DNA from 2 places in the Pseudomonas putida genome. Region 2 is predicted to be linked to the other one. Evidence: riboswitches for the same ligand, from Rfam matches in the RefSeq annotation. Region 2 holds a riboswitch; the other holds the start of a gene.
What was found. A riboswitch is a leader RNA that binds a small molecule or an ion and turns the genes downstream of it on or off. The one in region 2 is predicted to bind thiamine pyrophosphate.
Positions count from the first base shown of each region.

Region 1: another riboswitch for thiamine pyrophosphate. It lies ahead of C2H86_RS25480 (TenA family protein); the one in region 2 lies ahead of thiC (phosphomethylpyrimidine synthase ThiC).

Region 1 is NZ_CP026115.2:5,598,248-5,610,990, forward strand. Features, by position in the region: gene C2H86_RS25460 (phosphate/phosphite/phosphonate ABC transporter substrate-binding protein) at 1-222, opposite strand, end outside; gene C2H86_RS25465 (putative bifunctional diguanylate cyclase/phosphodiesterase) at 210-2,537, opposite strand; gene C2H86_RS25470 (SCO family protein) at 2,618-3,604, opposite strand; gene C2H86_RS25475 (Ig-like domain-containing protein) at 3,672-7,067, opposite strand; TPP riboswitch at 7,320-7,434, shown strand; gene C2H86_RS25480 (TenA family protein) at 7,465-8,112, shown strand; gene tenA (thiaminase II) at 8,109-8,774, shown strand; gene C2H86_RS25490 (hypothetical protein) at 8,788-8,982, opposite strand; gene C2H86_RS25495 (DUF6708 domain-containing protein) at 9,125-10,018, opposite strand; gene C2H86_RS25500 (T6SS effector BTH_I2691 family protein) at 10,023-12,743, opposite strand, start outside.
Region 2 is NZ_CP026115.2:2,051,925-2,069,243, forward strand. Features, by position in the region: gene C2H86_RS09440 (YqiA/YcfP family alpha/beta fold hydrolase) at 1-273, opposite strand, end outside; gene cpdA (3',5'-cyclic-AMP phosphodiesterase) at 418-1,221, opposite strand; gene C2H86_RS09450 (DUF1249 domain-containing protein) at 1,307-1,759, opposite strand; gene C2H86_RS09455 (NUDIX domain-containing protein) at 1,750-2,367, opposite strand; gene C2H86_RS09460 (RsiV family protein) at 2,553-3,299, shown strand; gene cytX (putative hydroxymethylpyrimidine transporter CytX) at 3,268-4,551, opposite strand; gene thiC (phosphomethylpyrimidine synthase ThiC) at 4,703-6,583, opposite strand; TPP riboswitch at 6,738-6,844, opposite strand; gene C2H86_RS09475 (TolC family outer membrane protein) at 7,006-8,442, shown strand; gene waaA (lipid IV(A) 3-deoxy-D-manno-octulosonic acid transferase) at 8,510-9,781, opposite strand; gene C2H86_RS09485 (LysR family transcriptional regulator) at 9,793-10,683, opposite strand; gene C2H86_RS09490 (DMT family transporter) at 10,771-11,103, shown strand; gene C2H86_RS09495 (NAD(P)/FAD-dependent oxidoreductase) at 11,150-12,325, shown strand; gene C2H86_RS09500 (aldo/keto reductase) at 12,322-13,134, shown strand; gene C2H86_RS09505 (metal ABC transporter ATPase) at 13,190-14,158, shown strand; gene hldE (bifunctional D-glycero-beta-D-manno-heptose-7-phosphate kinase/D-glycero-beta-D-manno-heptose 1-phosphate adenylyltransferase HldE) at 14,193-15,614, opposite strand; gene msbA (lipid A export permease/ATP-binding protein MsbA) at 15,743-17,319, opposite strand, start outside.

The DNA of each region.
Region 1 (12,743 bases), 2.6 Mb from region 2:
GTCAACCACGCTTTCGTAGGAGGCGGCAATCACCAGTTCTACCGGCACACCCGCTGCCTGGCTCAGGCGCTGCAGCAGCGGCTGGTGTTCGCGAACCATGTCCTCGCTGCTCTTGATCGGGATCACCGCCAGGCGCAGGCTGCGCGGCGTGCAATCGGCCACGGCGGCAGAGGCCAACAGATTGGCCAGCAACAGCGCGGCCAGGGTCTTCACAACACGCATGGCTTTTCCTCGATACCGTTGAAGGGCGGATACTCACGCAACTGCGCCGGCGACAACGGCCGGCTGAAATGATAGCCCTGGGCGATATCGCAGCCGGCGAGCTTCAGGCACACCACCTGCTCGCGGGTCTCAACGCCTTCGGCCACCACCTCCAGGCCCAGGCGCTTGGCCAGGATGATGGTCGAGGACACGATCGGGCTGTCGTCGTAGCTATTGGACAGCGGTGCGATCAGCGAGCGGTCGATCTTCAGCTTGCTCAGCGGCAGCGACTGCAGGTGTGCGAAGCCGGCGTAGCCGCGGCCAAAGTCGTCCAGGCTGATGCCCAGGCCGGCGGCACGCAGGCGATGGAGGTGATCGACGGCGGTGCCTTCCGGGTCGAGGATGGTGGTTTCGGTGATCTCCAGCTCCAGGCGCTGCGGGTTTATGCCGTACAGCTTCAGCTTGGCCAGCAGGCGGGTGCTGAAGTCGGCCTGGCGCAACTGCATGGCCGAGACATTCACCGCCAGCCGTGCCTCACGGCCTTGCGCATCCCAGCGGGCCAGTTCTTCGCAGGCCAGGCGCAACACCTCCCAACCCAGTTCGATGATGAAACCACTGCGTTCGGCCAGGCTGATGAAGCGGTCGGGGTAGAGCAGCCCGAATTCGGGGTGATCCCACCGCACCAAGGCTTCATAGCCCAATACACGGTGGTTATCCAGGCGGATCTGCGGCTGGAAGTGCAGCACGAACTGGCGCTCGGTCAGGGCTGTGCCGAAGGCTTGCTCGAGGGTGAAGGCCTGGATGTCGGAAAGGTTGAGCGAGGGGTCGAAGAAGCGGTACTGGGCGCGCCCGGCCTGCTTTGCCGAGTACATGGCGGCATCGGCGCTGCGGATCAGGCTGTCGATGTCCTGGCCATCACGCGGGCAGATGCTGACCCCGACGCTGGGGCTGGTGTTGACCTCCTGGCCGTCGAGGGCGTAGATGGCCGAGAGCTTCTGCACCAGTGTGCGTACCCAGTTGTTGATCTGCGCCTCACTGCGCTCGCCCGCCAGCAGCACGACGAACTCGTCACCGCCAAAGCGCGAGGCCTCGTCGCCGGGTTCGAGCAGGCGCTGGATGCGCCCGGCAACCGCCTGCAGCAACAGGTCGCCGATCTTGTGCCCGAGCGAGTCGTTGATCGACTTGAAACGGTCCATGTCGATGAACAGGATTGCCATCAGGCGGCGTTTGCCGCGCTGCCGGGTCAGCGCCTGTCCGGCGACTTCGACGAACTGGCGGCGGTTGTGCAGGCCGCTGAGGTGGTCGGTGGCGGCGGCGTGGCTGCTGCGCCGGTGTTCGTCTTCCAGGCGGCCGATCAGTTGCTGGTTGACCTGCTGCGCGTGCTCCAGGGCGCTGAACGCCTCCTGGCGCTTGCGCAGCAGGCGCAGGGTCCAGGCCAGGCTGGCGAGGATCATCAGGGTCATGCTCAGGTTCAGCCAGAACTGCCGCGAATAGGCCAGCGTGGAAGGGGCGAGAATCTCGTCATAACGCTGGCTGACCACCACGCTGAAGCCACGCTCGGGCACCCGCCGGTACAGGCTCTGGTAAGGGACCCCGGACGCGTATTGGGTCAGCTGCCCGGCCGCCCCGTCGGCATCTGCCATGTCCGGTTCGAAGCTGTCGCCTGCCACCACCACGCCGCTGGTATCGATGCGCAGACGCTCCTGGCCATCGTCCTGAATCAGGCGCATCAAGCCGCTGTCGCCAAGGTCGATGTGCTGGAACAGCACCGCCAGGTAGCCAATGTCGAGCTGCACCACGAGAATATTGTCGATTTCCCGGCCCGGCAGGTCGGTCAACGGCAACAGGAAGGGCAGGCGCCAGTTGGGTAGGGTCGGGAGCGAGGTATCGGGGATGATCCGTGGCAGGAACGGTTTGAAACCGTAGTGGGCGACATGCACCTTCAATTGCTGCAGCCAGTCCGCCGGCAGCTGCGCGGCTTCGTCGCTATGGCTGGCGGACAGCAGCCGACCCTGGCGATCGTACAGGCTCATGCGCTTGAACACGGGGTCTTCGGCCAACAGCCTGGCAAGGCTCAGGCTGCCCTGGCGCAAGGTTTTCATGTCGTCCTGGGTCACCCGACCCACGGCCTGGGCGCGGTCGACCAGCTGGCGCAGGCTTTCGGCAACAATACTTGCCAGGTTCAGATGCTCGGCCGCCTTGGCCGCCAGTGCATCCTGGCGCGAGGCGGCCTTCTGGGTGACGTGCAGCCCCCAGAGGAAGGTCAGGGTGGCTGCACAGAGCATCAGGATCAGCAAGCGCAGGAGGCTTGCGGAGGAGAGAGAGCGACGGATCACTGCTGTTGTTCCCGACCCTGGGTGATGGTCGAAAAATACGACAGGCAGATGACAGCCTCATGACTGGTGGCTAATTGCCTTTAAGGTTTTCCCCGGTCCGTCAGGGGCGCCTGTATGCGTGAAGTTTCTTCCTGCAGGTAGCTGATCAGCGCGGTGACCTCGGCATCGCCCAGGCGCATGTTGGGCATGGCCAGGCGGTTGTACTGCTCGAAGAGCAGCGTGGCCAGCGGTTCTTTCTCGGCCAGCATCTGGTCCGGCTCCTTCAGCCAGCGTACCAGCCAGCTGGGGTCGCGTTGCTGGGTCACGCCGAGCAGGTCGGGGCCGATGCCGGGCTGGCCGGGTTCGGTGTTGCCCACGGTGTGGCACGAGGAGCAGCGGGTGCGGAAGATCTGTTCGCCACTGCTGGGCGGGCGGATTTCCGGCGCGCTGGCGTAGTCGTTGGTCATGGCAGTGGCCTGTTTCCAGTTGTGCAGGCTGTTGCCCAGGCGGTCGGCGAGGATGTACGGGCTTTCGAACGGCGAAGCCTTCATCCAGCGGCCGGTGGCCTGGTTGCCGATGATCAGGCTCAGGTTGTGGTCCTTGGAACGACCGTTCTCCAGGCCTTCGATGTACAGGCCCAGGCGCCGGCGCAGCTGTTCGATATCTTCGGGTTCGCCGGTGAGCAGGGTCCAGCCAGGGCCGATGCCGAACTTTTCGGCATAGCGCTTGAGGGTGGCGGCGGTGTCGTTGTAGGGGTCGATGCTGATGGAGTAGAGGAAGATGTCCTTGCCGACCCGCTCACCGAGGATCTTCTGCACCTGGCGCAAGCGGGCGGTTTCCACCGGGCAGGAGTCGGAGCAGCCGGTGAAGATGAAGTTGATCGCCACCACCTTGTCCTTGATCAGGTCGTCGAAGAAACGCACCTGCTTGCCGTCCTGGGTCACCAGCGGGGTGTTGGGGAAGTAGTCGGCGCCCCATGGGGTGGCGGCTTCGGTGCTTGGTATCGATTGTTCCGCTTTGATCGGCCAGTAGTGGGTGCCGGCGGCGAACAGGGTAAGTGCGAGCAGAACACGCCATGACAGGGCCATGATGTACGTCCTCTGATTTGCGGTGAGCCGCGAAAGGGCCGCAGAGCGGCCCCCCGTGCAATGCGTATTACTTGACGCTTACTGGTACCGTGACGCTCTGCCCCAGAGCCGACTTCACGGTGATCGTCGCCGGTGCCGCCAGGCTGCCACCGGTGGTGGTCACCGACAACCGCCAGCGCGCCCCGCTGGAGGCCGCGGTCAGCGTCGCCGTGCCCAGGTTCAGCGGGCCACTGGTGGTGGCTGCGGTCACGCTGATGCTGTTGCCGGTGGCCACCGAGGTGGTGCCGGAGATGTCCCAGGTGTAGCGGTTGTTGCTGCGCACCTGCACCACGGCGCTGCTGACCTGGATCTGGTCCGCCACGGCTGCCGGGCTCACCGCCACACTGACCGTGGCCGGTGTCAGCGATTCGGCGCCCTTGGCGTCACGCGCCGTGTAGTTGAAGCTGGCGGTGAACGGGGTGTCGACCGTAGCCGGCGGGGTGTAGGTCACGGTGGTGCCGTCGCTGCTGACCGAGCCCTTGCCGGAGTCGGGCTGGCTGAGGTCCTTGACGGTCAACGGCAGGTTGCCTTCCGGATCGGTGTCGTTGGCCAGCACGTTGATCACGGTCGGCTTGCCGGCCGTGGTCGCGGCGCTGTCGTTGACGGCCACGGGTGGTTTGTTGGCCGGATTTTCACCGTTATTGTTGCTGGCGGTGCGGAAGGTCGGCAGACCCACAGAAGCCATGTACTGCACGCCATCCCAGCCTGGCAGCGGCGTCGGCATGACCTGGAATTGCCCAGGGTGCTCGATGTCCCAGCGCAGCAGCATCGACGAGTCTTCATGCTGGGTGTTGTGGCAGTGCTCCATGTAGGTACCGGCGAACTCGCGGAAGCGAATGGCCATTTCCACTTCTTCCGAGGAGTCGTCGTCCGGGCCGATGCGGTAGACGTCCTTGCGTGCCCATTTTTCCCACTCTGGCGGTGCCTTGCCGTCACGGCTGAGGATCACGCCTTCCTCGAAGTGCACATGCACTGGGTGGCTCCAGCCGTTGCCGCCGTTCTTGATCTTCCACACTTCCAGGGTGCCGTCGCCGCTGAAGCCGCCTTGGGTCGCTTCGCTGGCCAGCTGTGGCGCGGCGGAGATGCGCCGCGGGTCCATGCTGTAGCCGAAACCGCCGTCGGTCTTGATGGTCCAGGGGGCGGTATCGGTGCCGTCGGAGCGCCCGAAGATGAACTCGCGGTGACGGGCCGCCTTGATCTTGGCCTGGTCGGCGGCAGCGGTGCGGTCGATGGTCAGCGGGATCATCTTCAGGCCTTCGGCCTTGCCCGGTTTGGCCGGTTCATAGGCGGTCGGGTCCATGCTGACGTCGGTGCCGCTGTAGGGTTGCACGATAAACTGCATGAACTTGCCCACTACCGGGTCGCCTTTGTCCCATTCCGGCCCTTTGCTGGTCTGTTTGATCACTGCCTTGTATTTTTCGGACAGCACGTCGGCCAACTCGATGGGCTGTTTCGGGCCCTTGCCGGTGTCATGCTCCATGATGTTGACCAGATACAGCTTATCGCCGACCTTGATGCCGTTCTTGGCGAAGTTGATGATGATGTCATAGCGCTCGGCGATGCCTTGCAGCGGCAGGATGGCGTTGTTGTCGTCGGTCTTGCCGTCGCCGTTGAGGTCCATGGTGCCGTCGAACGGCACGGCGTGTTCCATGATATTGCCGTCGTTGGCGATCATGTGGAACGGCACACGGGCGTACGACACGTTGGAACCGGAAGGGCCCTTGAACTCGCCACCGTTGCCGGCGATTTCACGCACCACGGCAAACTTGAAGTAACGCGAAACCGAGCCATTGAGGATACGGAAGCGGTAGGCCCGCGCGCGAACCTTGAGCTTGGGCTGGTACTGCCAGTTGACCAGGATCTGGTCACCGAGGAAGCCATCGGTATTGAACGGGTTGAACCACAGCTGGCCGCTCTGATCCCAGGCCTTGTCGGCGATCACCAGGTTGACGTCGTAGTCGCGGTTACCCCACGGCATGGCCGAGCCGCTGGGGAAGCGCAGATTGACACCGTCCTGCAGCGCTTCGTTGCCACGGTCGATGGCGCTGTAGTAGTTCATCATCACGGCGTTGCCTTTGTAGACGTTCTGCGCCGTGAAATCCATCATGTGGTCGTGGAACCAGTGTGTACTCATGGTTTCGTGCCAGTCGCCACGAATCTTGATGCTGCCGTTCTCGCAGGTCTTCAGCCCTGGGTTGGCGTCGTTGACGAACAGGGTTTCACCCGGCGAGCAGGGGAAGGCAGCGCGCGGGTCTTCGGCACGGGTGTTGATGGTGTCGTAACCGGCCAGCTGGATCGGCCAGCGGTAGTCATAGTACTGGCCAGGGAAGAAGTAGGCGTTGGCGAAACCATCGCTCTCGGCTGGTGAGTGACCGTTGTGCTCGTGGGTGGAAATGGTGTGCAGGCCAAAGCCGGCGTTGGCTGCCGGGTCGATCGGCAGCGCGTTGTAGTGGCGCATCAGCACCGGCTGGCCATAGCGAACCATCAGCAGTTTCGGCGGGAAGGTACCGTCGAAGGTCCACAGCGACTTGTGGTTCTGCAGCGGGAAGTTCGGGTGGAAGCGGGTGTCGATGCCCTTGGTGGTGCCGAGGGTGGTCGGGATGTCCGAGGTCTGGTAATACAGCCCGCCCGGCGCGAACTCGCCCGCGGCATAGTTGTGCAGCTGCTTGCGGTCACGCAGCCCCTGGTTGATGCGCGCACCTGCCTGCGCAGTCTTGAACGCCGCCTGGGGGTAGAACTCGTTCCAGCGCTGGTGCGACCAGCCTTTTCCTGGTGGCCGGCCTTCCGCTGGCGAGCCGACCGAGTTGCGGTTGAGGAACAGCTCGATCTGCGCCTTCCACGGGTTGCGGTCGAGGGTGTTGGCGAACTGGGTCGGGAACGGGTACAGCCCCGGCTGCTTGAGGAAGGCCTCCAGGGCATTGCCGTTGGGGCTGCTGCGGGCCACCACGTTGGGGTCTTGAGCAGGTTCCGCGCCCAGTGTGGGAACCGGGAAGGTCAGCGAAGGGGGAGGCAGGTTGGGGTCGAGTTTTTCCGGGCCGAATTCCTCGAACAGCAGCAATTGCTGAGTGAACGGCTGGGCCCCGAACAACGGGCTTGGCTTGCCGTTGGTAGGGTAATTGCGTGATGTCTGCAGGGCGGGCGGCAGCACGTTGTCGACGCGGTTGGTCGCGCGATCACCGTACACCCCGTTTTGCAGTTCCAGCGAACCTTCGTTGGCTTCAGGCAGGTTGAACAGGTTGAGCAGTGCCGGGCCGGGGTCTGCCGGTTGGTCATCGAAATGCGACGGGTCCGTCGGCGGCGGCGGGCTGACGTCATCCAGCCCGGAGGCCATTGCTGAGATCAGCCCGAGGCTGAGCATCAGCGCGGTCACGGCGGACAATTTGAAGAGAGGGCTGTTGGGGTGGATCACGGCAGGTGTTTTCATTGCCTGGTGCCTCGCTCGCAGCTAAATGGCTAAGGGCCATCAATGGCGTTGTGCCGGGTTTTACTGGCCTGAGCAACGGCTGTGCCAACAGATGTTTCGGCAACACTTTGTTAAACAACTCCTTGCAACGCCTGAGGTGCGCTAAATAATGGGGTGTCAATGAACGGGTGTAGGGCCCCGAAAGCGGGGTGAAGTGGGGCCCAACAGCGGTGTTGGGAGTGGTGACAATTCTTGTTTAGCGCTGTATACCTAATGCCCACCAAGGGGAGCCCGGCAACGGGCTGAGAAACCGCTGAGAGTTGAAGCGCGGTGACCCTTCGAACCTGATCCGGATAATGCCGGCGAAGGGATGGGACTGCCGACCTGCCTTTTGCCGGCCTCACTGCGAGGCCACACCATGACCGAACGCTTCAGCGAAACCCTTCAACGCCAGAACCAACCGACCTGGTCGGCGGCCGTCGGCCACCGTTTCGTCACCGAACTCTGCGCAGGCAGCGTCGCCGACCCGATCATGGTCCGCTACCTGGTCCAGGATCATCGCTTTCTCGACAGCTTCCTGACCCTGCTCGGCGCCGCCATCGCCACCGCCGACACCTATGAGGCCCGCCTGCGCTTCGGCCGCTTCGCCGGGATGATCTCCAGCGACGAGAACACCTATTTCCTGCGAGCGTTCGAGGCGCTGGACGTCAGCCCGGCGCAGCGCACCGAGCCTGCAGACACAGCACCTACCGCCGGCTTCAAGGCCATCATGCGCGAGGCCGCGGCTACCCGTTCCTACGCCGCCGCGCTGGCCGTGCTGAACGTTGCCGAAGGCCTGTACCTGGACTGGGCCCTCAAGGCACCCAAGCCGCTGCCGGCCAACTTCGTTTATGCCGAATGGATCACGCTGCACGACAACCCGGCATTTTGCGATTTCGTGGCGTTCCTGAAGTCCGAACTGGACCGGGTCGGCCCCTTGGAGGCCGCATTGGCCAGTGATTTTTACGCACGTACCGTTGAACTGGAGCTTGCCTTCTTCGACGCCGTGTACAGCGAGGAGGCGTGAGCATGGATATTTTCGAGCGTCTGAAGGCTGCCACGGCCGGCCAGTGGAACAGCTATGTCGATCATGACTTCGTGCGGCAGATGGGCGAGGGCACGCTGCCCGAAGAAGCCTTCCGCACCTACCTGATCCAGGACTACCTGTTCCTCATCCAGTTCGCCCGCGCCTGGGCCCTGGCCGCCTACAAGAGCCGCCTGCCGACGGATATCCGCGCCGCCCAGGCCGGTTTGGCGGCGATTCTCGATGAAACCGAACTGCACCTGCGCCTGTGTGCACGCTGGGGGTTGTCGCAAGCCGATATCCAGGCAGCCCCCGAGCACCAGGCGACCGTGGCCTACACCCGTTACGTGCTCGACTGCGGCGCGGCCGGCGACTTGCTCGAACTGCATGTGGCATTGGCGCCGTGCGTGATCGGCTACGCCGAGATCGGCCGCACATTGGCGGAGCGCATTGGTGACCTGAGCGACCACCCGTACCGGGAGTGGATTGGCGAGTATGCCGGCGAGGGTTACCAGGGCGTGGCAGCGGCGGCGCGCAAGCACCTGGACGAACTGGCGGCGCGGAGCATGACCGAGCAGCGGTTTGTGGAGCTGGCACAGATCTTTGGCCAGGCTTCGCGGTTGGAGGCTGATTTCTGGCAGATGGGGCTGGATGGCGTTGACTGAGTGCCGGTTGGCTTCAGTCAGGCTGTTTCATTGAGGTTTTGTGGATCGCCGTGCACATGTACCGCACGGCGATTCGATCGCGCTCGGGCAGGGTGCGGTAGTGGTCGATGAGGTTGACCTCTTCCTTGTTCAGGCGGCGCAGGAACAGGCGTTGGTTGAATGAGGTGAAAGCACGGAGGATGCGGACCAGAACGGAATCGATTGCCATGGAATCGCCTTGCTTGGTTGTTGGTCTCGTCCGTGAGATTTTCCTTACTTTGTCAGGGGATAAAGGTGAAGTCTAGCGATCTGGCTCAATTTCTTGAGTGATTGGGCTGCTGCAGACAGCCCAAGCTTTCCTGAGCCGGTGCTCATTTGCGTTTTCGCTTGCTGGGTTGAATGGGGGCTTCCTCGAACGCCTCTGGCGGTGGCGGCGCTGCGCGAACGTTGAATACACGGCAGATGACGTACCAGCAGATGGCAACTGACAGGTTGTAGGGAAAGAGGACTGCCCAGAACGGTAGTTGCCAGTTCTTTTTACCCTGTATTTCACCGGGCTCGCCGGTGCGCCAAGGGGCGTAGTGGCGCCACGCTTCTGCTGGGGTGAGACAGATGGCGTGTAACGGCCTGTGCCACCAGTTGGGTTCGCCTGGAGGAGGGAGTTTGTCGGGGCCGTGGTCCATGAAATGGCGTAGGTATTCCCAGACTTCGGCGACATATCTGATGTCAGGCTCGGTAGGTTCGTTGCTGTCAGTCCAGAGGCAGTCTCGCTGGTGGAGAGTGCCATCTTCTCGACGGGGAGCGAACGCCAAGGCGTAGCTGGTGCTGAAGGATGAACCGCCAAATTCGGTCCTTTTGAAAACACCTCCGCAGACATTGTGCCAATCGAAAATAAATAGTTTTCCTATGCGCTTGTAGTAAATCTTCTTTGTTGATCGGTTAAAATACACGGCGGATAATTTTTTTATGAAGTAGATGCGATAAACTAAAAAAGGAGAAAAAATAAGAGGGCATAGCAGAAGAATTATTGCTGAGTCTATGTCGGCAAAGGTTATATCTCGAAAATTTTCATCTACTATGTCTGGATAGATGAATATGGCGAGAAATATTGTCATGGCAGTATAAATCTTGCCCATAAAAACGGAGTCAGTTACCCAGGGGTTTTTCAGTGTTAGTACCGTTTGATTGATTTGTGTGATTTGACCGCCAATTCGTGGCGGATGATTTGAGTTGCCTGTAGGTGTGAAAAGCCACAATGTTGCCATGTTGTTAATCTCCTAAAGAAAATTTTGTTGTGGACTTGGCTTCCTCATCTAGGTCTGTGCCGGGGTAGTAGCATATTTTTAACGTTATCTTAATGGGGGTGTTGCTCATCATTTTGAAGATCAAAATCAATCCTGCCGCTGTCAGGTGGCAGGTCGGTGTTATAGCGATCGCACTAGTAGTATTATCATGGTTTCGTGTGCTTGCACTTGATTTCCAAGTGCTATGACCAAGAACAAAGCCGGGTAAAAGCACGGTAAATCCCAGGCTGTTCGTGTGGCTTGGCATATCACCGTGAAAGATCGCTCTCCAGTTAGGAGATGACCATGATTTAGAAGTGCCGGTATTCATTTGTCCTCCGACGAGTTTTTTTGAATCTTCCTTTGACAGTAGGGAGGGCAAATAAAAAGCAGCATGCCATGCTCTAATTTCTTCCTTTGCACTCGTGAATGTTGGCAGTTTCCTTGCGTGATCCAGAGGCGTCTCTTCTCTGGTTTCTCCATCATTTTGGCGTGTACCGAAAATGCTTCTGACTGCCCAAAGCTCTATCGGGTTATGAAGTTTTTCATGAGATTTATGGTGAAAGTACATTCCGCCTGCAATGAAGCCGGCGCCAAGCAGTACAACTGCGGCCGCAGCCCAGCCAGCGAAGGGAATAAACATTGTTGGACCAGCAATTGCAAGGGACCCCTCTAAAGTCAAAGTGGCCCCCAGTGCCATAGAAGCCCCGCCGCGTAATGTGTAGCTTGCGGCCTCCGCGTTACCATTTGCATTCTGTCTTTTGTACTTTTGGATATCTGAGGTTAAGCTCAATAAGATGGCTGGGTAGCCAGAAATTCGTACAAATAAATTACTGCTCAGGAATGTTGTTAACCCATTGCCGAATGCCATCCCTGGAGCACTAGATCCCAATTTCAGCATGATCGCTTTTTGTGTTGCTCGTGTACTTACTAACGTCGCTGCTGTAGCACCGATCACACCAAAGACGGAAGCCGAAAAACCTGTCTCATACTCAGGCGCATCACTTCGCTGCAAGTTGTTGTACGCCGCTTTCAGTGTAAATATGTTGAACCACAGCATTCCGGCATTCAAACCCGTCCCGACGCCAGAAGTTAGCAGCCCGAGTGGCGTTGGCTTGACCAGTGAAGTGGTAGTCATCTCCAGCATCACTTTCCTACTGCCTGTGATGCGCAACTGCTTCATTTCTTCAACTTGCGCCATCCCGCTTTTCAGGTATTTTTCCACTTCCTGGCTGAAGGGATTCTCGAGGATCAATTTGTCAGTGATGTTGTACCGCGCCGCTAGGAGCCCCAGCGCTTTTTCGGCATTGGCCTCGCGCGCGGCAGCTTGCACTTGCTGGCGCAGGCTGTTGCTGGCATCCCAGCGCGTCTGTCCGCGCATGCGCTTCAGCACCACGGTACTGACCGATTGAGCCGTGAGGTCGGTGATATTCGCCATGGCTGGAAAGCGTCCGACCAAACCTTGGATGACATTGTCACTGCCACCGAGCAAGGTGCCGATTGAGTCGGCCTTGTCGCGAAACGGGTTGAAGGGCGCCAACGCTTCGTACAGCGGACTGTCATGCTGGTCCAGCCAGCGCTCCAGGCGCTTGAAGCGCAGGTCCTGCTCTTCGGTGCCGGGCACGGGTTGGCCCATGGGATGAATCAATAGGGCCAGGGACATTTCCAGTCCGCGGGCGGAACTGAGTTCGTCCCGGTCATAGCAGGCCAGCGCGGCCGCCAGGCTGTAAGGATCATCGAGATGCGCGGCTTCGGCGGTGGCCAGCCAGGCGTCGTGATCGTTGCTGGCTTGCAAGGCCAGTTCACGCATCTGGCTGATGCGGTACTCCAGTTCGTCGCGTTCCTCCAGAAACTTGAGGTACTTGGCGGTATCGATACGCTGCCCCAGTCGATGGCCCTGCTCGGAATAGTCTGGGTGGGTGAGCACCCGGAAGCGTTCCTCGTAAGGCGGCTTCGGTCGGCTGTCCGGGCGTATCCTCAGGGCTGCCGTGCCCAGGGACGGGTTGTCGGGTGGGTACATGCTTTCCAGGGTCTTGTTCAGCAACGTGGCAATCAGATTGCGATGGTGGAAATCGCGGCTCTGCGGGCTGAGGCGTTCGGCATCCAGCTGGTAGCACATCGGTACATCAGCCTGCTCGGTACCCTGCGCCGGCCTTGTGTGGGGCAGCTGTTCGGAGGGCATCAGGTCGCGCATCTGGTGCTGATAGGCCGACACCGACAGGCTCAGGTCCAGGGCCAGGCCCTCGGCGTCGCTGAGCACCACCACGGCGGGGATCTTCGGTTGGGTGTAAGGGTAGTGCCGTGCAACGGCGTGCAGGCTGCCGGCGAGCAATGCCGAAGTGCGTGGCTGGCTGCTCCAGCTCAGTGACATGCGTTGCGCGTCCGGCTTGAAGTCTTCGACCCAGGTATGCAAAGCGCTGACCGGCAGCACATGGGCCTGGTTGGACGGCGCCTGGTTGCCGGCAATCAACTCGGCCATGTTCAGCTGGCGCATGTGCCGTTTGCGCATGGCCAGCGAACCGGTGATGCGCGCGGTTATAGCGTTGGTCCACAGGTGCGGGCTGTAGGCGATCCAGACTTCCTTGGCGCTGGTCTCGCAGGTGTCGGCCCAGACCCAACCCATCGCCCGGCCGGACAAGTAGCGGTCGCGCCGTTGGTAGTGCTCCAGGCACCGGTGGCGCAACTCCTTGTACTGACCTTCACCGTC
Region 2 (17,319 bases):
TGCCGGGTTGACCAACAGGGCTTTCAACCCATGGCGCTCGGCCAGATGGGTGGCATAGTAGCCGCCGAGCGAACTGCCGACCAGCAGGGGTGCCCCGAGCTCGGCGATGGCAGCTTCGAGCTGGACCATGGCCTGGCGTGGGTGGTGGTGCAAGTCCGGGACGCGCAGCTGCTGCGACAGGCCCAGCTGCTGCATCACCGCCGCGAGCTGGCGCGCCTTGGTGGAAAGCGGCGAGCTGTTGAAGCCATGGATATAGAGGATGGAACCCGACATGCTGCCCCCGGAATCTGTGGCTTCGCGCCCGATCGAGCGGGCGCAGGGACGCGCAGTGTAGCGCGTTCGCCGGGTTTTGGCGCCGCGCCTGGGATTTAGCAACAAATTCTTCAAGAGCTGGTGCCGCTGCGTGGCCCAGGCTCTTCAATATCCCGCGCTATTGAAGTCGAGCTTCACTTCAAAATCCGTGGCCCGCTCCACCCCAGTCTCCACTCGCCCATCGGCATGCAGGCGCAGCCAGCGATACCCCGGCTGTTCTTCGCTGACCTTGAAGTCCTCGCTGCCCGCCGCGAACTGAATGCAGGTCGACGGCGTGGCCAGCAGCCTCAAGCCATCGCGCCGTTCATCCCACGCCTGGTGAATGTGCCCCCAGAGCAATGCCTTCACCTGTGGATAACCGCGCAGGCGCTGCAGCAGTTCATCGGCATTGCGCAAGCCAATCGGCGCGATCCAGGCACAACCGATGTCCACCGGCTGATGGTGACAACACACCAGGCAATGGCGCTCGCCGGCTGTCGCCAGGGCTTCGGCAAGGATCGACAACTGGTCTTGCTCGAGCAGCCCATGGGTCGCGCCCGGCACCGCCGTGTTGAGCATGACCACACGCCAGCTGCCGATGTCGGTCACTGATTGCACCAGCTCTGGCGCAACTTCCGCCATGATCTTGGCTTCATCATGGTTACCCGGCAACCAGCGAGTCGGTACTGCAAATCCACCGGTCAGCTCACGGAACGCTTCATAGGACGCGACACTACCATCCTGGGACAGATCACCCGTGCACAGCAGCAAGTCGACACGTGGCTGCTCGCGACGTACCTGGGCCACCACGTGGCGCAGGCTGTCTCGGGTATTGAGGCCCAGCAAGGTGCCCGCCGGATTGGCGAACAGGTGGGCGTCGGTCAGTTGCACCACATGCACGGGCGCAGGGGAAGGGTCTGGGTGCGGCAACGGCCGTCTCCTCGAACGGGTACTGCGCGAATTATGGCGCTGGAACGGTTGCGAGCAAACACTCGAAACCGACACAGGTCACATTTCAGCGCACACTGGCCAGTTCGTGGCCGCAGGCCAGGCAATGGCTGAGCCATTCGCCGAGGAACAGATTGAGTTGGGCCTTCTCGTCCGGCTGGTGCATGGCCTCGTTGGGGTACGGGTAAATGCTGCGCAGGCGGCGGGTATGCTCGGCGCTGACCACTTCGGCCATGCGCGCATCGTGATACACCTGCACCTCCAAGTGCGGCACCGGCAGCCAGGGCAGGCTATGTTCCTGGCGCACCCGCAAGGTGGTGGTGTATGGGCAAGCCAGGAGCACATCGAGCACCAGCACACCGAGCATCTGGTCGCCCTGGGTCATGCCGATGCGCCGCGAACTCTGGGTAGTACGCATGTCGGGCAGCAGGCGCATGAGCCGGGCATAGTTGGCCTCGCAGGCTGCTTGCAGCCCGGCCAGATCGACCCGATAACGCTCACGCAACAGGTTCACTTCCACATACCTCGAACTTCATCTTTGTTCAGCGCCAGCCATTGCAGGCCGATGATAGTCGCTGCGTTGCAGATGCGCCCATCGCGCACCGCCTGCAAGGCATCGTCGAACGACCACACGCGCACCCGGATATCTTCGCCCTCTTCTTCCAGCCCATGCAGCCCGCCAGCACCTTCGCTGGTGCAGCGGCCAAGGAACAGGTGAACATACTCGTCGCTACCGCCTGGCGAAGGGAAATAGCGGGTCATTGGCCACAACGCGCTGAAGGTGAGCCCGGCCTCTTCCTCAGCTTCACGATGGGCGACTTCTTCCGGTTGCTCGTCCTTGTCGATCAGCCCGGCGACCATCTCGATCAGCCAGGGGTTGTCGATCTTGTCGATGGCGCCGACCCGGAACTGCTCGATGAGTACCACTTCATCACGCAGCGAATCGTAGGGCAACACGCACACTGCGTCATGGCGCACGAACAGCTCTCGGCTGATCTCGCGCCCCATACCGCCAGCGAACAACTCATGGCGCAGCTGCACCTTGTCGAGCTTGTAGAAGCCCTTGAAGCAGTTGTCCCGCTTGACGATCTCGACCGCCTTGGGCACCGAATTCAACGTGTCTGACATGGAAATCCTCATTACCTCAATTACCGCATCGCGCCATCCTACTCTGCACGGTTGCCCGTTTCACCCCTTTCCGGCAACCGTTCGCGCACTCGGGACAGCACGCGTTCACTCTGTTAGCTTAGTGGCGAACTGAAGGCCGCGCAGACGGTCAAAGGCCGACTTTTCCCTGTTCTGCAAGGATCATCATGACACTTGTCAAACTGACTTCCGTGGCCGTGCTGGCACTCGCTCTGGGCGCCTGCCAGAGCCTGTTCGCGCCCAATTACCGGACTCCGCTGGAGGTCAAGCGCGATGCCTGGGAGCACGTCAAGCCCGGCTGCAGCGCAAGCGACTGCCCACTGGTGAACATAGACACCATCCACTTTCCGGCCCAGCCCAAGCTCGATGCCATCGTCGAAAAGCGCTTGCTGCAACTGACCGAAGACAATCAGCATGGCACCGCGCCAAGCACCCTGCTGGCCTACGAGCAGCAATACCTGGCCAGTGCCGACAAACGCAACAGCAGCTATCTGCAAGCCAAGGTACGCGAGCAGCATGACGGGCTGGTGATCATCGAGCTGTCCAGCTACCTCGACAGCGGCGGCGCCCACGGCATGCCGGGGCGTGGCTTCATCAACTACTCGCGCAAGCTGGACAAGGTGCTGACCCTGCAGGACATGCTGGTGCCAGGCCAGGAGGAGACCTTCTGGAAGACCGTGGAAGAGTCGCACCGTGCCTGGCTGATCAGCGTGGGCATGGACAAGGACGCCGAATTCGTCAAGACCTGGCCCTTCAAGCGCTCGCCGCACATCGCCCTGACGTACGGCGCGCTGGTGGTGAAGTACGAGGTCTACGCCATCGCGCCCTACTCCATGGGCCACGTGGAACTGAAGATCCCTTACCCACGCCTGAACGGCGTGCTCAAGCCTGAGCTGTTTCCCGGCCGCGGCTGAAGCTCAGCAGGCCATGCAGCCCACCTGCCAGCAGCAGTGCTGGCAGGGTAGCGCCCAGCTCCGGCGCCTTGGCGACGATCACATGATAGGCCGCCACACCCACTATCCAGGCCAGCAGCGCCTGCCAGTGCAAACCACCGACCTGGGTCGGCAGGCGGCGTCGACGGATTACATAGTGGTCCATCAGCACCACGCCGAACAGCGGTGCGAACACCGAGCCGATCAACAGCAGGAAGTTCTCGTACTGGGCCAGCGGAGCCAGCAAGGCAATCAGGGTGCATAGCACACCAATGGCCAATGCAAGGTGCTCGACCTTCAGTGGCAACAGCACGCCGGTGGACACGGCAGCCGAGTGAATATCGGCAAAGGCCTTTTCCGACTCGTCCAGCAGGATCAACAGCAGTGGGATGCCCATGCCGGCTCCCGCGAGTGCCAGCAGCAGCGCATTGACCTCGCCGCTGGCGGCAAAGGCCAGGGTATACGCCACGCCCAGGCTCATCAGCCAGGTGTTGCCGATGAAGTAGCCCAGCACGGTTCCGCCGAATACATGTTTGCCGTTACGGGCGAAACGCGAGTAGTCGGCGATCAACGGCAACCATGACAACGGCATCGCAATGGCAATGTCGAAGCCCACTGCCAGCGACATCGAACCATCCCCGGCGCGGTTCCACAGCTCAGCCAGGTCGGCCTTGGCGAACAGGTTCCAGGTCAGCCACAGGCACGCACCCAGCAGCAGCCAGATACCCCAGGCACGCAGCACCTTGCGCACGAACGCCAACGGCCCGCTAACCGCCAGCAAGGTGGCCAGGCCACCGAAGCACAGCGTCCAGAGCATCGGGCTGTTCCAGGCACTGTCTTCGCCGAACGCCCGAGCGCCCAGCAGGCTGGCAGCATCGCGCATGACGATGATCTCGAAGGCGCCCCAGCCCACCAGTTGCAGCAGGTTGAGCAGTGCCGGCAAGCGCGCGCCATGGCTACCCAGGCTCAACTTCAGGGTGCCCATGGCCGACAGGCCGGTGTCACTGCCGATGACCCCGGCGGCGCCGAGCAGCAGCACACCGACACCAGTGCCAAGGGCGATGGCCAGGATCGCGCCGGCCAGGCCCAGGCCAGGGGCCAGCATGGCGCCGACCTGCAGGACCATCAGGCCGATGCCGAGGGAAAACCACAGCGAGAACAGGTCACGGGCGCCGAAGATGCGCTGGTGGGTGGGGACCGGGTGGTCGGGGGAGAATTGGCTGGGTGATGTCATTGTTATGTTCACAGGAAGAATGAATGTGGCACTGACTACCCCCTTGTGGGAGCGGGCTTGCCCCGCGAAGGCGTCAGACCTGCCAAGTGCGCTGGCGCAGCTGACGCTTTCGCGGGGCAAGCCCGCTCCCACATGAGGGACGTTGGCGTTCTTACACTTTGTGGTACAGCTGGCTGCCTTCCTGGCGGAACCGCTCGGCCTGCTCGCGCATGCCTTGCTCGACCGTCACGTCCACGGCCTCGATCTTGGCCGCGTATTCACGTACTTCCTGGGTGATCTTCATCGAGCAGAACTTCGGCCCGCACATCGAGCAGAAGTGCGCGACCTTGGCCGATTCCTTCGGCAGGGTCTCGTCGTGGAATGCGCGCGCGGTGTCCGGGTCCAGGCCCAGGTTGAACTGGTCTTCCCAGCGGAATTCGAAGCGTGCCTTGGACAAGGCATTGTCACGAATCTGCGCGCCCGGATGGCCCTTGGCAAGGTCGGCGGCATGGGCGGCGATCTTGTAGGTGATGATGCCGGTCTTGACGTCATCCTTGTTCGGCAGGCCCAGGTGCTCCTTGGGCGTGACGTAGCAGAGCATGGCGCAACCGAACCAGCCGATCATCGCCGCACCAATACCGGAGGTGATGTGGTCGTAACCCGGGGCGATGTCGGTGGTCAGCGGGCCGAGGGTGTAGAACGGCGCCTCGTCGCAGCATTCCAGCTGCTTGTCCATGTTCTCCTTGATCAGTTGCATCGGCACGTGGCCGGGGCCTTCGATCATGCACTGCACATCATGCTTCCAGGCGATCTTGGTCAGCTCGCCAAGGGTTTCCAGCTCACCGAACTGGGCGGCGTCGTTGGCGTCGGCGATCGAGCCTGGGCGCAGGCCATCGCCCAGCGAGAAGCTGACGTCGTAGGCCTTCATGATTTCGCAGATCTCGTCGAAGTGCGTGTACAGGAAGTTTTCTTTGTGGTGCGCCAGGCACCACTTGGCCATGATCGAGCCACCGCGGCTGACGATACCAGTGACCCGCTTGGCGGTCAGCGGCACGTAGCGCAGCAGCACACCGGCGTGGATGGTGAAGTAGTCGACGCCCTGCTCGGCCTGTTCGATCAAGGTGTCGCGGAACAGCTCCCAGGTCAGGTCCTCGGCCACTCCGTTGACCTTTTCCAGTGCCTGGTAGATCGGCACGGTACCGATCGGCACGGGCGAGTTACGGATGATCCACTCGCGGGTTTCGTGGATGTGCTTGCCGGTGGACAGGTCCATGACGGTGTCCGAGCCCCAGCGGATGCCCCAGGTCAGCTTGGCCACTTCTTCCTCGATCGAGGAGCCCAGGGCACTGTTGCCGATGTTGCCGTTGATCTTCACCAGGAAGTTGCGGCCGATGATCATCGGCTCCACTTCCGGGTGGTTGATGTTGGCCGGGATGATCGCGCGGCCTCGGGCGATTTCCTGGCGAACGAATTCCGGGGTGATTTCTTTCGGGATGTTGGCACCGAAGCTGTGGCCGGCATGCTGCTCGTTGAGCAGACCGGCTGCGCGTGCTTCCTGCAGCTTCATGTTCTCGCGGATGGCCACGTATTCCATCTCGGCGGTGATGATGCCCTGGCGGGCGTAATGCATCTGCGAGACGTTGGCGCCAGCCTTGGCCCGGCGCGGGTTGCGCACGTGGGCGAAGCGCAGCTTGGCCAGCTCGGCATCGTTCAGGCGCTGCTGGCCGAAGTCGGAGCTCAGGCCGCCCAGGCGCTCGGTGTCACCGCGCGCGTCGATCCAGGCCGAACGCACATCGGCCAGGCCCTTGCGCACATCGATGATGACGTTGGGGTCGGTGTACGGGCCGGAGGTGTCGTAGACCAGCACCGGCGCATTGCTTTCGCCGCCAAAGTCGGTCGGGGTGTCGTCCAGGCTGATTTCGCGCATGGGCACGCGGATGTCCGGGCGCGAGCCTTCGACATAGACCTTGCGCGAACGCGGGAACGGTTGCACGGACTGCTGATCGACTTGCGCCGATTCGCTGAGGTTGATCGTTTTTTCTTGTTTGGTCATCACAGGCTCTCCAGACGGCTTCCTAGCAGTGGAATGTCGGGGTGAACCTGAAAGACGTGGACGCACCCTTGACGGGTGCAGTGCCGGACATGGGGGTGCCTGAAGCTGCATGCAGCTGCGACATTCCCGGACCTGGCACAAGAGGCTCCCCGGGAAGGCGAGCAATCTTGTTCCCTACGCAGGCGCTAACCTGATCAGGTTCAACGGGATCCGCACCTCTGCGATCTCAGCCTTTGCTTCAAGGCACCCCGACAAGAACATGCGCAGTCTAGACTGGAGTGGTCGGCAAAGCCAAGCGGGTAAAACGCAGGGGAGATGAAAGGCGCAACCTATGATTGTTGACGGGTGCGCATGGCACTACACTGGCCCGTCGCTCGATACTCAACAGTTCAGTAATTAAATTTCGTACAAGGATTGCCTCTATGCTGCGCAAACTTTCACTGGCGATAGCCGTGTCTTGTGCGTCCAACGGAGTGGTCTGGGCAGCGGACATGCCCACGACGGTAAAGACCGATCTGGTCAGTGTTTACCAGGAAGCGGTCGACAACAACGCCGATCTTGCTGCCGCCCGTGCCGATTATGGTGCCCAGAAAGAAGTGGTGCCGCAGGCCCGCGCCGGCCTGCTGCCAAACCTCTCGGCCGGTGCCGAGATGCAGAATACCCGCACCAAGCTCGACCAGCCTTCGGCGACCATCAACCGCAGCGGCAACAGCTGGAGCGCGACCCTTTCACAACCGATCTTCCGCGCCGATCGCTGGTTCCAGCTGCAGGCTGCCGAAGCGGTCAACGAGCAGGCGGCGCTGCAACTGTCGGCGACCGAGCAGAACCTGATCCTGCAGACTGCGCAGGATTACTTCACCGTACTGCGCGCCCAGGACAACCTGGCCGCAACCAAAGCCGAGGAAGCGGCTTTCAAGCGCCAGCTGGACCAGTCCAACGAACGTTTCGACGTCGGCCTCTCCGACAAGACCGACGTGCTGCAGTCCCAGGCCAGCTACGACACTGCCCGGGCCAACCGGATCGTCGCCGAGCGCCAGGTACAGGATGCCTTCGAGGCCCTGGTCACCCTGACCAACCGCGAGTACAGCTCGATCCAGGGAGTGGTCCACACACTGCCGGTGAAGGTGCCGACCCCCAACGACGCCAAGGCCTGGGTGGAAACCGCTGGTCGTCAGAACCTCAACCTGCTGGCCACCAACCATGCCGTTGCCGCCGCTGAAGAAACCCTGCGCCAGCGCAAGGCCGGCCACGCCCCGACCCTCGATGCGGTGGCCCAATACCAAAAAGGCGACAACGACAACCTGGGTTTCAGCAACTCGGCTGCACTGCCCAATGTGCATTACAGCGGTGACGTGGAGCAGACCACCGTCGGCCTGCAGCTGAACATCCCGATCTACAGCGGTGGCCTGACCAGCTCGCAGGTACGCGAGGCCTACCAGCGCCTGAGCCAAAGCGAGCAGCAACGCGAAAGCCTGCGCCGCCAGGTAGTGGAGAACACCCGCAACCTGCACCGCGCGGTGAACACCGATGTGGAGCAGGTGCAGGCGCGCAAGCAGTCGATCATTTCCAACCAGAGTGCCCTGGAAGCCACCGAGATCGGCTACCAGGTCGGTACCCGCAACATCGTCGACGTACTCGACGCCCAGCGCCAGCTGTACACCTCGGTGCGCGACTACAACAACAGCCGCTACGACTACATTATCGACAACCTGAGTTTGAAGCAGGCGGCAGGGACCTTGAGCCCGCAGGACCTGCAGGACCTCAAACAGTACCTGAAGCCGGACTACAACCCGGACAAGGACTTCCTGCCACCGGACCTTGCGGCCGCGGCTGCCAAGAACTTTGAGCGCAGGCCTTGAGATAGACACTCGCCCTGTGGGAGCGGCCTTGCCGGGGCGCTCCCACAGGATCCGCGCAAGCTCGCTTTCAGCGGATGAACTTGCCCAACCCATCCAGCAAGCGCTGCAAGGCGCCCTGATTGGCCCGCATCACCGCCCTGCCCGCCTCGCCCATGCGCTGCGCATCCTGGGGCAGCTCGATCAATCGACGCACCGCCTCGGCCAGCCCGTCGGCATCTTCGACCTGCTGCAACGCACCCGCCTCGCGCAACATCGCGCTGATCTCAAGGAAGTTGAACACATGTGGCCCCATGAGCACCGGCAAAGCCAATGCCGCAGGCTCCAGTGGGTTATGGCCGCCCGTGGCCACCAGGCTGCCACCGACAAAAGCGATGTCGGCCAGGGCGTAGAGGAACAGCAACTCACCCATGGTGTCACCCAGCAGCACCTGCGTCCGGGCATCCACCGACGTGCCGGCGGAGCGGCGCACCGTGGCGAACTGCTCGGCACACAAGGCATGCACGGCATCGAACCGCTCAGGATGACGCGGCACCAGAATCAGCAGTGCATCGCCATGTACCTGCAGCAACTGCCGGTGCGCCTGCAGGATCAAGGCATCCTCACCCTCGTGAGTGCTGGCAGCGATCCACACCGGACGCTGGTCGGCGCCCCACTGTTCGCGCAATGCCCTGGCACGAGGCGGCAAGTGCTCATCGATCTTCAGGTCGAACTTGATCGAGCCGGTCACCTGCACGCACTCGGGGCGCGCGCCCAGGTCACGGAAGCGCCGGGCCTCGGTTTCGGTCTGCACGGCGATCAGGCTCATTTCACCCAGCATCGGCCGGGTCAGCTTGGCAAAGCGCCCGTAGCCACGGGCCGAGCGCTCGGACAGGCGGGCATTGGCCAGGGCCACCGGAATGCCGCGCCTGGCGCATTGGTGGATATGGTTGGGCCACAGTTCGGTTTCCATGATGATGCCCAGGCGCGGGCGCACATGGTCGAGAAAGCGTCCGGCCGCCCATGGCAGGTCGTAGGGCAGGTAACAATGCTGGATGCGCGGCTCGTCGGCGAACATTGCGCGAATGCGCTCGGAACCGGTCGGGGTCATGCAGGTGAGCGTGATCGGCAGGTCCGGGTAAGCCTTGAGCAGCGCACGCACCATCGGTGCGGCGGCAATGCTTTCACCAACCGACACCGCATGTACCCAGATTCCGCCCTGGCGCATGGCCGGCAGGTTGCAGGCAAAGCGCTCGCCGATGCGCTGGCCGTAGGCCGGTGCCTTGCGTGCGCGCAGGTACAGGCGCAGCGCAACCAGCGGCAGGCCCAGGTGAAACAGCAAGGTATAGAGTGTTCTGTTCATGGCCGCGGAGTTTACCCGATCGCGCGCAGGTGCACCGCAAAGCGCTCGGCCAACCATTGCGCAGCCGGGCCCAGCGGCTCATCACGCCGCCAGGCCAGTTCTGCCACCAACGCGGGCGGGCGCCATTCGCTGTCGAGTTCGACCATGTGCGTCTGGTAAGTCGGGTATTGCACCACATGCCGCGGCAGCCAGGCCCAGCCCAGGCCGCGCATCAGCAGCTCGGCCATGGCGTAGAAGCTGTCGGCACGCCAGACCTGCGGGCTGATCGCTTCGCCACCCGGGTAGCCGCTTTGTTGCGGGGTGATCAGCAATTGCCGATGGCGGGCCAGCTGTTGGCGGGTGACTCGGCCTTCGCGAGCAAGTGGATGATCAACTGCACAGACCGTCACCATCTCCACACTGCCCAACGCTCGGCGCTCCAGTGATGCCGGGATGCTTTCGTGGTGGAAGAACAGCCCCAGGTCGGCGCGTCGCTCGGCCAGCTTGCGCGCTACATCCCCCTGGGCACCACTGGCCAGTTGCACCTCCAGGTATGGATAACGGCTAGCCAGTTCGTCGAGGCTGTCGATCACTGGCTGATAAGGCATCGCCTCATCCTGAGCCACCCGCAACAAGGCTTCCTGGCCACGCATCAAGGCCAGGGCACGACCATCCAGGCGTTCGCACTGGCGCAAGAGCTCTCGGGCATCTTCGAGCAACGCCGTACCGTTTTCAGTCAGTTTGGGTTGGCGTCCGCTGCTGCGCTCGAACAGCGTGACACCGAGGTCGGTTTCAAGCAGGGCGATGGCATTGCTGATGGCCGACTGTGCCTTGCGCTGTTCGCGGGCCACGGCGGAAAACGAGCGCAATTCGGCGACCCGCAGAAAGGTGCGCAGTTGTTCAAGGTTCCATTGCTCGGCCATCAACCTATCTCCAGCTCGGATAGGTAATGACTTTACCGCATTCGGGCAATCGCTAGAATGCCGAGCCAGTTACCGGAGGATCCCGTCATGAATGCCTATACCTATCTCGCCATCGCCATCTGCGCCGAAGTCATCGCCACTGCCTCCATGAAGGCGGTAAAAGGGCTGAGCACGCCGTTGCCGTTGCTGCTGATGGTGGTCGGCTACGGGATCGCCTTCTGGATGCTGACCCTGGTGGTGCGCAGCATTCCGGTAGGCATCGCCTACGCGATCTGGTCGGGCCTTGGCATCGTGCTGATCAGCGTGGCAGCGCTGGTGGTCTATGGGCAGAAGCTGGATGTACCGGCGATGCTGGGCATGGCGATGATCGTGGGTGGCGTGGTAGTGATTCAGCTGTTTTCCAAAACTGCCGGGCACTGAGGCAGCCTGTATACTTGCCAGCTGTCCCAGTCTTCGAGGTACCGCCATGCCAACCGCCATTTCCACTGACGTCCTGATCGTCGGCGCCGGGGTCGCAGGCCTCTGGCTCAATGCCCGCCTGCGTCGCCTGGGTTACTCGACAGTGCTGGTGGAGCGCGCCAGCCTCGGTGGCGAGCAGACCATCAAGTCCCAGGGCATCATCCATGGTGGTACCAAGTACGCCCTGCACGGCGCCCTGACCGGCGCCTCGGAAGCCATCGCCGACATGCCGCGACGCTGGCGCGAAGCGATCGATGGCAGCGGTGAACTGGACCTGACCCGCACCCGCCTGCTTTCCGATGCCCACTACCTGTGGTCGCCAGGCACCCTCGCCGGCAACCTGACCAGCTTCTTCGCCAGCAAGGCGGTGCGCGGCCGTGTCGATCAGGTAAAAGGCGAGCAATTGCCGCCGGCCCTGCAAGACCGTGACTTCAAAGGCAAGGTCTACCGCCTGGCGGAACTGGTAATCGATGTGCCCAGCCTGTTGGCCAACCTGGCCGAACTGGCCGGTGACAGCTTGCTCGCTGGCGAACAGGTCGAACCGCTGCGCGAGGGCGACGAACTGGTTGGCCTGCGCGTCGACGACCGTGAAATCCGCGCCCAGCGCATCGTGCTCAGCGCTGGCGCTGGCACCGAAGACTTGCTGCATGCCTTGGGCCTCAAGCAACCTGCCATGCAGACCCGCCCTTTGCACATGGTCCTGGCCAAAGGGCCAAACCTCAAGCCGCTTTATGCGCACTGCCTGGGCGGTGGGCCGAAGCCGCGCGTGACCGTGACCACCCACCCGGCCGCCGATGGCCAGTGGGTCTGGTACCTCGGCGGCGACCTGGCCGAGGCCGATGGCGTGGCCCGCGAGCCAGCCGCGCAGATCGCTGCAGCACAGAAGGAAATTGCCAGCCTGCTGCCTTGGGTCGACCAGAACCAGGTGCGCTGGGCAACCCTGCGCGTTGATCGCGCCGAGCCCGCGCAGTCCGGCCTGGTCCGCCCTGACAATGCCTTCCTCGCCGAACAACAGCGCCTGCTGGTGGGCTGGCCGACCAAACTGGCACTGGCACCGGACTTCAGTGACCGCGTACTGGCCAGCCTCGAGCGCGATGGCGTGCGCCCGGCCGCGCAGGCCGACCTTACCGGCCTGCCGCGCCCGGCCCTGGGTGTACCGGCCTGGGAGCAACTGCTGCCATGACCTTGCCAACCTTGCATGGCTTGCAGCGCCCACTAGGCAGCACCGGCTTCAAGGTCTCCCCGCTGGGCCTGGGCACGGTCAAGCTGGGCCGCGACCAGGGCGTCAAATACCCTAATGGCTTCACCATCCCCGACGATGGTGAAGCTCGTCTGCTGTTGGCCCAGGCCCGCGAGCTGGGTATCAACCTGATCGACACCGCCCCGGCCTACGGCCGCAGTGAAGAGCGCCTGGGGCCGCTACTGCGCGGCCAGCGCGATGAATGGGTGATTGTCAGCAAGGTGGGTGAAGAATTCGAAGACGGCCAGTCGAGCTTCGACTTCAGCGCCGCTCACACCCGCCGCTCGGTTGAACGCAGCCTGCGCCGCCTGGAAACTGACCGCATCGAGCTGGTGCTGGTGCACTCCGATGGCAATGACCTGGCAATCCTCGAACATGAAGAGGTCTACCAGACCCTGGCTGCACTCAAGCAGGAAGGCAAGATTCTCGGCTATGGACTTTCCGGCAAGACCGTCGCCGGCGGCCTGAAAGCGCTGGAGCAAGGCGATTGCGCCATGGTCACCTACAACCTCAACGAGCAGGCAGAACGCCCGGTGCTGGACTACGCTGCCGAACACGGCAAGGCCATTCTGGTTAAGAAGGCGTTGGCCAGCGGGCATATCTGCCTTGCCCCTGGGGTCGATCCGGTGCAAGCCAGCTTCGAGTTGCTGTTCGCCCACCCGGGGGTGAGCAGTGCTATTGTCGGCACCATCAATCCATTGCACCTGGCTCACAACGTGGCCACCGTTGCCCGCATCCTGGGCCAGCATTGAGTTGTCACCCACCCAAGATGGGCCTGGAGACTGACCCGACGCAAGGAGGAGCCTCGTGGCGCGTACGCTGATCCGAAAGAACCCGAGCAACTTCAAGACACTGCCGCTGCATGTCGAAGCCACCGCCGAGGGCCTGGTCTACCAGAGCATCGGCATGCCCCTGAACTTCGCCCAGACCCAACAACGGCGGCGCGCGATCCAGCTGGCCGACAAGCAGCGCTTTGTGGTGGAGCTGGCCAACCTGGGTGTTTCCGTACGTCTGACCCTGCACTGGCAGCACCGTGATTACTGGGTGCTGGTGAGGCAACGCCGCCAGGACCGCGGCGACGTGGTCCTGAAATTGATTTCTGGGTATGTCCCCGCCCAGGAACTCAACCTGCCGCTGCACACCGCCGTTCAGGAAGTAGCTGAAGAATGCCTGCTGGAGACCCCGGAAGGCTGGCTGAGCGGGCGTTTCAATGACACCTGGCTGCCAGCCCCCTATGCCGCCGCACTGCATTACCGTGAAGCCTTGCCCTTCGTACTGACGCCGGAGTCGGGTGCTGCCCGCCCGGTGCACTGCGGCAACCTGATGCTGCTGGAACGGCCTCGCGCCTATGTGCACTTGCCGACAGCTTCGCTGCAGCTGATCTACGACATGCGCCTGCAGGTGCCGAGGGAAGCCAAGAAGCTCAGCCTTTTCCATGTCGATGAGCGCCTGGAAGGGGATCAACTGGTGGCGCGGCTCAACCGCAAGCGACCAGATCTGTATCTGATGCCGGTACAGGATGGGCAGCCGTTGGCCGAGTTATACACCTTGAAGAAAGATGAGCTGGTGCCGGCAAGTACCCGCGGGCTGTACCTGGCCGAGAGCTTTGCCCGGCAGGAAGGCTGGGTGGTGGCCGATGAGCGGATTCGCTGGAAGGACTGGGTGAAACAGCAGGGGTTGGTGGAGCGCAAGGTGGCGCCGGCTTCGCATCTGCAACGCTTTGGCGACAAGGCGCGGGCGCTGCTGGAACGGGCCCGCACTTCACTTCACAAGTAACAAGCTGGGGTCGCTTTGCGGCCCCAGCAATCGATCAGTTCTTGCGAATCTTCTCGACGATGGCTGTGGTCGAGCTGTTTTCGACCAGCCCCAGCACCTTCACGGTACCGCCATAGCCCTTGACGATATCGGCACCCACCACCTGGTCGATACCATAGTCCCCGCCCTTGACCAGCACATCCGGCTTGACCTGGCTCAGCAGGTTTTCCGGGGTGCCTTCGGGGAAGCTGATCACCCAGTCCACCGCGCCCAGACCGGCCAGCACGGCCATGCGCCGGTCAACGCTGTTGATCGGACGACCCGGCCCCTTCAGGCGGCTGACCGACGCGTCGTCGTTGACCGCGACAATCAGCCGATCACCCTGTGCCCGCGCCTGCTCCAGGTAGGTGACATGCCCGGCATGCAGGATATCGAAGCAACCGTTGGTGAAGACGATCTTTTCTTTGTGCGCCCGCGCATCGTCGATGGCCAGCAGCAGTTGCTCCAGGCCCAGCACGCCACGCTCGGAGCCTTCCTCACGCTGGATCGCCCGGCGCAGTTCCGGGGCACTGATGGCCGCGGTCCCCAGCTTGCCGACCACGATGCCCGCAGCCAGGTTGGCCAGGGCCACGGCGTGCGGCAGGTCTTCGCCTGCGGCAATGGCAGCCGCCAGGGTCGAGATCACGGTATCGCCAGCACCGGTCACGTCGAACACTTCGCGCGCCCGGGCTGGCAGGTGCAGCGCCGGCTGACCGGTGCGCAGCAGGGTCATGCCGTGCTCGCCACGGGTCACCAGCAGCGCGCCCAGGTCCAGGTCCTGCAGCAATTGCAGGCCCTTGGCGACCAGTTCGGCCTCATCGGCGCAGCGGCCGACAATGGTCTCGAATTCGCTGAGGTTCGGGGTGATCAGGCTGGCGCCACGGTAGATGGAAAAATCCTTGCCCTTGGGATCGGCCAGCACTGGAATGCCCTTGGCACGTGCGGCCTGGATCAGGCTCTGGTGGTTCTTAAGCGCGCCCTTGCCGTAGTCGGACAGGACCAGGACCTTGACACCTTCGAGCAACGTGTCGACTTCCGTCCCCAGCGACAGCGGGTCAGTGGCGAACGGCTCTTCGAAATCGATACGCAGCAACTGCTGGTGACGGCTCATGACCCGCAGCTTGACGATGGTCGGCTGGTGCGCGATGCGCTGGAACACCGAGCGCACGCCAGCGGCCTGCAGGCTGTTGGCCAGGCTGTCGGCGGCCTCGTCCTGGCCGGTGACACCGATCAGCGAGGCTGGCGCGCCGAGGGCGGCGATGTTCAAGGCAACGTTGGCCGCGCCGCCGGGGCGATCCTCGATCTGATCGACCTTGACCACCGGCACTGGCGCTTCAGGCGAAATACGCGAAGTACCGCCATGCCAGTAGCGGTCGAGCATGACATCGCCGACCACCAGTACCGGGGCTTGATCGAAACGCGGCATGGACAACTTCATGGGCAACCCATATGGAAATAATGACAGGGGCAGGATATTAGCACAGGGTAGGCGACGGCTTTACGGCCACATACACCCTGGAAAATTCCCGTGACAATCGGGGCCGATACGGCCCCGATCAAGGCGGGTCAGGTGATATCGGCCTTGGCCGGCTCATCCAGGCCCATGGCATGCAGGCGGGCATAATGGCCATTAGCCGCAAGCAGTTCGGCATGCGTACCGCGCTCGACCAGGCGGCCCTGGTCCATCACCAGGATCAGGTCGGCCTTCTCGATGGTCGACAGGCGGTGGGCGATCACCAGCGTGGTACGACCCTGCATGACATGGTCCAAGGCGGCCTGGATATGCCGCTCGGATTCGGTATCCAGCGCCGAAGTAGCTTCGTCGAGGATCAGCAGCGGCGCATTCTTCAGCAGCGCCCGGGCAATCGCCAGACGCTGGCGCTGACCACCGGAGAGCAGCACGCCGTTCTCACCGACTTCGGTATCGAAGCCTTTTGGCAGGCGGTCGACAAACTCCTTGGCATAGGCATCTGCGGCTGCCGCTTCGATATCGGCACGCGGGGCGCCCGCCAGATCGCCATAGGCGATATTGTTGGCCACGGTATCGTTGAACAGAGTGACGTGCTGGGTCACCTGGGAAACATGGCGACGCAGGTTGCGCAGTCGATAGTTTTCGATCTCCACACCATCGAGCAGGATCTCTCCCTGGTTGTGGTGGTAGAAGCGCGGGATCAGGGCCGCCAAGGTCGACTTACCGCTGCCTGAGCGCCCGACCAGTGCAATCATCTGCCCAGGCTCGGCGACGAAGCTGATGTCGCTAAGCACTTCGCGCTCGGTACCGGGGTAGGTGAAGCTCAGGTTGCGCACTTCGAGGCGGCCTTGAACACGGTCCTTCTCGACGGTGCCGGTATCGATCTCTGGTGCTTCGTCCAGTTGCTCGAAAATGCTCTCGGCACCGGCCAGGCCCTTCTGGATGGTCGAACTGACTTCCGACAGCTGGCGGATCGGCTTGGGCAGCAGGCCCGCCGCCGTGATGTAGGCCACCAGGTCACCGGCAGTGGATTCACCGCGCAGGAACAGCACCAGGAACATCAGCGCCGCCATGGCGGTGTAGATCACCAGCTGCAGCAACGGCGTGTACAGCGAGCCGGTCTTGGTCATGTGCAGCTGCTTGTCGGTGTTGCTCTGGCTGGCGTTGGCGAAGCGCTGCTGCTCGTAGGCTTCACCGCCGAAGCTGCGGACCACCCGGTAACCCTGAATGGTCTCGGACGCGACATGCGTCACGTCGCCCATGGCGGACTGGATCTTCTTGCTCTGCTTGCGGAATTTCTTGCTGGCAACGCTGACCATCACCGCGATCACCGGCAGGATGGCAACCATCACCAGGGTCAGGTGCCAGTTCATCCACAGCAGGTAGCCGAACAGGAACACCACCGTCAGGCCTTCACGGATGACGACCTTGATCGCATCGGTGGCAGCGCCGGTGACCATGGTCACGTTGAAGGTGATCCGCGAGATCAGGTGGCCAGAGTTGTGGTTGTCGAAGTAGCGATTGGGCAGCACCAGCAGCTTGTTGAACAACTCAACGCGCAGGTCATGCACCAGGCAAAGGGAAACCTTGGCCAGGAAATAGTTGCCCAGGAACGAACCCAGGCCTTGCCACGCCGCAATCAGGATGATCAGCAGTGGCACCGCCTGCAGCA